DNA from 2 places in the Bacillus sp. SD127 genome. Region 2 is predicted to be linked to the other one. Evidence: a T-box and tRNA genes for the amino acid it is inferred to sense, from the RefSeq annotation. Region 2 holds a T-box; the other holds one or more tRNA genes.
What was found. A T-box is a leader RNA that pairs with one kind of tRNA and senses whether it is charged. The one in region 2 lies ahead of valS (valine--tRNA ligase), so its partner is inferred to be a tRNA-Val.

Region 1 (3,271 bases), 1.6 Mb from region 2:
GGCAAGTGAAATATGCCAGCCGTTTGAGAACCTAAAAAAAGAGTAAAGCGCACAACACGCTTTACTCTTCTCCGTTCGGGTCTAATGCATTGAATACACTTTTCCCCGCAGACTTCATTTTATACCATGTCCAGTCGAATAATTGATTAATCTCCTCAATTTGACCGGTGACTTGTCCAGCAGAGGCCATATACTTTTCTCCGTTTACAACGGTTACATCCCCGTCTATTTTCCCTTTAATAATCAGCTTGCCGTTTTTGACGGTGACATCACCTTTGACCGTCTCACCTTCAGGCACGATCACAGTGTTGTTTTGCACGACCAGATTCGGCTGCTTCGACACGCTGAAGTTGTGGTCATTGTGCCAGCTGTTTAACAATCCTCCGCCCATCAAAATGATGAATACCGCAGCAGCCGCGATAACCGGATGGGATCTGAACCATCTTTTCACAGAAGCTCTTTTCTTCTCCTTAGGCAATTTTGCCATGACGTTAGCGGTAAAATCGGCGGGGGCTTCGACATGCGATGTGCTCCGGACGAGCGCAATGGATTTTTCCATCTCATAAAAATGCTTTCTGCATTCCTCGCATGCCTCCAGATGTTCTTTTAATACTTGTTCATCTTTCGGAAGGATATCTCCATCAAGATGCATATGCATAAGCTGCACAATTTGTTCAGGACAGCTCATTTCATCACCCCACTTAAAGATCCCTTAATTGTTTTCTAAGAGCCTCTCTGCCTCTGTGAATCCGCGTTTTTACAGTCCCCACAGGAATGTTCAGAATCTCGCCGATTTCAATTAATGAGAGTTCATCAATATACTTTAATACAATGACAGTTCTGTATTTGTCAGGAAGCTTTAATATTTTCTGCTGAATCGTGTGTGAAAGCTCCAGCGATACGACTGCATCTTCAGGCAAAACTCCATCTGCGGCGATTTGGGAATACATCGTCAAGCCTTCTGTACCCGCCACTTCTGCATCGAGGTAATAATCCGGCTTCTTTTTGCGAATGCGGTCAATGGTCAAGTTGGTCGCAATTCGATAAAGCCAAGTTGAAAATTTCCGGTTGATATCAAAACTGTCGATATTGACGTACGCTCTGATGAAAGCCTCTTGTGCGATATCTTCCGCCTCATGCACATTGCCAAGCATACGGTAGCAAAGCTGATAAATTTTATCCTTGTAAATATCTACGATGTCCGCAAATGCATTTTGATCGCCTTTTTTGACTTGCTTAATTCTCTTTTTAATCATCATTTCCATATTTATCTAACCTCTGCCTTCACCGGTCTGTATGTATACGAGCTTCGTTTCTAAAGGTTTCAATTTTTTTATAAAATAAGTTTAACAAATTTTTGGCAGGGTGTAGATGGCAATTTGTGAATAAACTACCTTAACATATTTTTAAAATTATTATACAGACTGAACAGTTAGAAGTTGGAATGATTTTTTCAAAAAGAAAAAAGACACCTTTGATCAAAAGGTGTCTGTGACTGGGCTAGCTGGATTCGAACCAACGCATGACGGAGTCAAAGTCCGTTGCCTTACCGCTTGGCTATAGCCCAATGATGGTGGAGGGGGGCAGATTCGAACTGCCGAACCCTGAGGGAGCGGATTTACAGTCCGCCGCGTTTAGCCACTTCGCTACCCCTCCATATTTTTAAGAAAAACAGTGCCGGCAAGAGGACTTGAACCCCCAACCTACTGATTACAAGTCAGTTGCTCTACCAATTGAGCTACACCGGCAAGATGGTGGAGGATGACGGGCTCGAACCGCCGACCCTCTGCTTGTAAGGCAGATGCTCTCCCAGCTGAGCTAATCCTCCAAATGGTGACCCGTACGGGATTCGAACCCGTGTTACCGCCGTGAAAGGGCGGTGTCTTAACCGCTTGACCAACGGGCCGTTTGTGTTCTCGTCGAGCTGACAAAAGTTATTATATACAGGTTCCCCCCCTTTTGTAAAGAGGAAATTTAAATTTTTTATTTTCAAACTTTTTAACCCCTTTTTTAACTGAAAAAGCCTCCTAACATTTATCATTTATTTTAAGATAGATATAGATCGAATTAAGAGAGGAGAAACCAATATGATACTAGTCAGCTCTTGCCTCGGCGGCATTGAATGCAGATACAACGGTTCGCATGCCGCATCAGAGAAAATCCGAAAACTGATTGAAGAAAAACAAGCAGTGATGGCTTGCCCTGAACTTCTCGGCGGCTTCTCCACTCCCCGAGAACCAGCAGAAATCATCGGAGGCACTGGTGAGGATGTTCTTAGTGGAGCCGCGAAAATCATAACGTCTTCAGGAGAAGATGTAACAGATTTATATATGAAGGGCGCGGCCCAAACATTGGCCTACGCAAAAGAAATCAACGCCTCTGCCGTCATATTGAAAGAAAACAGCCCATCATGCGGAAGCAATTTCATCTATAATGGCTCATTTTCAGGCAAAAAAATCGCTGGAAACGGAGTAACCGCCGCGCTATTAAAACAAGCGGGGTACCGTGTAATTTCTGAAAACCAGTTAGACGACATATTGTAAGGAGGCTCATCATGATGCAAGATATCTCTTTATCCTTCTATAAGCCTGAGCATTTGCCGGAGCTTTACGCATTTACTTTACACAATGATGACAAACGCTTTACCGCTCTCCCTAAAGAGGTGCTGACTCATGCTCTAAGCATACAGGAGCGCTATCCGGTTGTTATCTTAAAAGGTGATCTGCCAATAGGCTTTTTCATTCTACATACGTCAAAAGAAACCATTGCTCCCTATTCCAACAATCCATTTGCTTTATTGCTCAGTTCCTTATCATTAAACTCTGCCCACCACGGACAAGGCTATGCGAAAAAAGCCATGCTTCAGCTCCCCTCTTTTGTTAACGGGTATTTCCCATGGTGCGATGAAATCATTTTAGCCGTCAATCACCTGAACACCCGTGCAAAGCAGCTATATATGAAAACCGGATTTCTTGATAAAGGACGCCGAAAAATCGGGCCGCTTGGCGAACAGCTGATACTTCATTATTTCTTATAGCCTCTTTTGAAATAAAGTTTCAAAAATTAAAAATGATAGTTGAAATATCATAACAGAAATGAATATACTGAATATTGAGATATATTTATTTTTACACAGGGGGCATCCTCATGTCAGAACAATTGAATCTTCACAATCTTACAACGGAATCACGCAATAGCCAAACATCGGAAATACACAAAGCTAATACCCTCGATATCTTAAAAATGATTAACAATGAAGATATCAAAGTCG
Region 2 (3,271 bases):
TGGGGGAGAGTTTTTCTCCGGGGGCGTACAAACTGGAGACTCCTATTACTTAATGCCTTGGCTCCAATTTGACCAAGAGGAAGAGCGGGATCAGAAACATGCCTATCTATTTAGAGAAACAGCCCGCCTTCACGAGAGAACTGCGCAGGAAATCAAGGTCAGGCGTGAAGACATTGAACACCACTATGAACAAACGAGAAAAAAGTGGGAAAATGAAAAGGTCATTTATGAACAGTTTGTAGACAGAGCTGAGAAAGAATGGTACCTTTCCCCCTTTGAATTGCAGGCTGTAACCTATTATTCAGAAACCATTTCCGCCGTAAACTTTGCGCTTGAGCGGATTAAGGACTGGTATGAAACGGCAAAAGAAAAAGGCTCCTCAAGGGTTGTCATTACCCACGGCAGCCTGTCTATTCACCATTTTCTGTATAATGATGCAGGGACCGGATACTTTACGAATTTTGAGAGAGCGTCTGTGGGGCCGCCGCATAACGACTTGCTCGGCTTTTACACACGAATGTTCAGCGGTTTTCCAAAAGCTTGTCCGGAGTGTGTCGATTGGTTTTATGCATATACGAAAGCATTTCCTCTGCATGAGGCTGAAATCAGTCTTTTTCTCAGTTACATGGCTTATCCGGCAGCGGTGTACAAAGTGCTGAACCGCTATCAGACCGGGAAAAGACGGCGTGAAAAAGATGAATGTACACACTTATTAAAGGCATACTGGCAAATGAAAAATATTGAGCCGTTTGTGATGAAAATCCATCAAATTGAACAAGAGAAAAAATTTCAGGCGGAAAACGAGTCCACGTCTTAATTGGCGCGGACTTGTTTGTTTATATCCATTCCAAATGAAGCGCACAGGCTAACAGAATCAATATTGCGAGCAGCAAGACATCAAAGGTTGTCGGAAAGAAAATGGTTCTGATACCTTGGAAAATCGTAATCGGGATAATCACTTGCGCGGATACAAGCCGAATTTGCCTGACCCACGGCGGCAGGGAATAAGAGCTGAAACGTTTCTTCACGGTGCATCCTCCTCAACGCATTTACAAGCATCATATGTATACTTGGTCAATAGGTGCCTGCCCATCTTGTATAGGACGCAGTATTTTTGGAAAAGATGATTGACGAATCAAAAACACTTTTACTATAATAAAGAACATAAATAAAGTATATAATGAGCTGATAGATACACCTGCTTAGAACGGGAAGAGTACAAGAAAGACGCATGCAGAGAGAGGAGCCGCTTGCTGAAAGGCTTCTTATGTTGTCTGATTGGAAGGTCGCCCGGGAGCATAATTTCTTGAAAGAAGAGTAGAGAAATTCGGGAAACCCCCGTTATCCGTTGAAGCGCATGAACTGACAAAGTTCATGAAAAAAGGTGGTACCGCGAAAGAGCTTTTTCGTCCTTTTCCCAAGGATGAAGGGCTCTTTTTTCGTTCTCAGCCATTTTAAACATGCTGGAGGGTTATGATGGAAACGAATGAACAAACAATGCCGACGAAATACGATCCGGCTGCGGTTGAAAAAGACCGATATGATTTTTGGCTAAAAGGTAAGTTTTTTGAAGCAGGCAGCGATCAGACAAAGGAGCCGTACTCTGTCGTTATTCCGCCGCCAAACGTAACAGGAAGGCTTCACCTTGGCCACGCTTGGGATACAACGCTGCAAGACATTGTAACAAGAATGAAACGCATGCAGGGTTATGATGTACTGTGGCTTCCGGGTATGGACCACGCCGGTATTGCGACACAGGCTAAAGTTGAAGCGAAACTTCGTGAAGAAGGCACAAGCCGTTACGATTTAGGCCGTGAGAAATTCCTTGAAGAAACGTGGAAGTGGAAGGAAGAGTATGCTGACTTCATCCGCAGCCAGTGGGCGAAATTAGGGCTTGGCCTTGATTATTCCCGTGAGCGCTTCACGCTTGATGAAGGCTTAAACAGAGCGGTTCGCGAAGTGTTCGTCAAACTTTATGAAAAAGGCTTGATCTACAGAGGCGAATACATCATAAATTGGGACCCTGCAACAAAAACAGCTTTATCAGACATTGAGGTCATTTACAAGGATGTTCAAGGCGCGTTTTATCACATGAGCTATCCGCTTGCTGACGGATCAGGTTCAATTGAAATCGCGACGACACGTCCAGAAACGATGCTTGGTGATTCAGCCGTTGCGGTTCACCCTGAAGATGAGCGCTACAAGCACCTTATCGGAAAAACGGTTATTCTGCCTATCACAAATCGTGAAATACCGATTGTCGGCGATGACTATGTTGATATGGAATTTGGTTCAGGTGCGGTAAAAATTACGCCTGCCCACGATCCGAACGACTTCGAGCTGGGCAACCGTCATAACTTAGAGCGCATTCTTGTCATGAATGAAGACGGCACGATGAATGAAAATGCGCTGCAATATCAAGGCATGGATCGCTTTGAATGCCGCAAAAAGCTCGTTAAAGATTTACAGGAGGCAGGCGTTCTCTTCAAAATCGAGGATCATCTGCACTCTGTCGGGCATAGTGAACGAAGCGGAGCAGTTGTTGAACCTTATCTTTCTACCCAATGGTTTGTGCGCATGCAGCCGCTTGCTGATGCAGCAATAGAATTGCAGGAGAAAGAAGAAAAAGTCAACTTTGTTCCTGACCGCTTCGAAAAAACGTATTTGCATTGGATGGAAAATATCCGCGACTGGTGTATTTCCCGTCAATTATGGTGGGGCCACCGCATTCCTGCCTGGTATCATAAAGAAACAGGCGAGTTATATGTCGGTCTTGAAGCGCCGGAGGACAGCGAAAATTGGGAGCAGGATACAGACGTGCTGGATACATGGTTCAGTTCTGCGCTCTGGCCTTTCTCCACTATGGGCTGGCCTGATTTGACAGCTGAAGACTTTAAACGCTATTATCCGACTGACGTTCTCGTTACAGGCTACGACATCATTTTCTTCTGGGTGTCACGCATGATTTTCCAAGGGATTGAATTTACTGGCGAACGTCCGTTTAAAGATGTTTTAATCCATGGCTTAATCCGTGATGAGCAAGGCAGAAAAATGAGTAAATCTCTTGGCAACGGTGTCGATCCGATGGACGTGATTGACAAGTACGGAGCCGATTCTCTTCGCTATTTCCTGGCGACTGGAAGCTCTCCTGGCCAAGATCTTCGCTTCAGCTATGAAAAAGTGGAATCGACTTGGAATTTTGCCAATAAAATTTGGAACGCTTCTCGTTTCGCATTAATGAACATGGATGGCATGACATATGATGAGCTTG

Region 1: it encodes a tRNA-Val, which carries the amino acid that the T-box ahead of valS (valine--tRNA ligase) is inferred to sense. The anticodon was not compared.

What each region holds. Positions count from the first base shown of each region.
Region 1 covers NZ_CP191226.1:4,071,737-4,075,007, forward strand. Annotated here, with positions in the region: gene rsiW (anti-sigma-W factor RsiW) at 62-688, opposite strand; gene sigW (RNA polymerase sigma factor SigW) at 702-1,265, opposite strand; tRNA gene ACQVGS_RS21045 (tRNA-Gln) at 1,496-1,567, opposite strand; tRNA gene ACQVGS_RS21050 (tRNA-Tyr) at 1,572-1,656, opposite strand; tRNA gene ACQVGS_RS21055 (tRNA-Thr) at 1,676-1,748, opposite strand; tRNA gene ACQVGS_RS21060 (tRNA-Val) at 1,753-1,828, opposite strand; tRNA gene ACQVGS_RS21065 (tRNA-Glu) at 1,832-1,906, opposite strand; gene ACQVGS_RS21070 (2-thiouracil desulfurase family protein) at 2,088-2,543, shown strand; gene ACQVGS_RS21075 (GNAT family N-acetyltransferase) at 2,555-3,037, shown strand; gene murQ (N-acetylmuramic acid 6-phosphate etherase) at 3,148-3,271, shown strand, end outside.
Region 2 covers NZ_CP191226.1:1,399,419-1,402,689, forward strand. Annotated here, with positions in the region: gene cotN (spore coat protein CotN) at 1-817, shown strand, start outside; gene ACQVGS_RS07140 (YszA family small membrane protein) at 837-1,028, opposite strand; T-box leader at 1,195-1,417, shown strand; gene valS (valine--tRNA ligase) at 1,477-3,271, shown strand, end outside.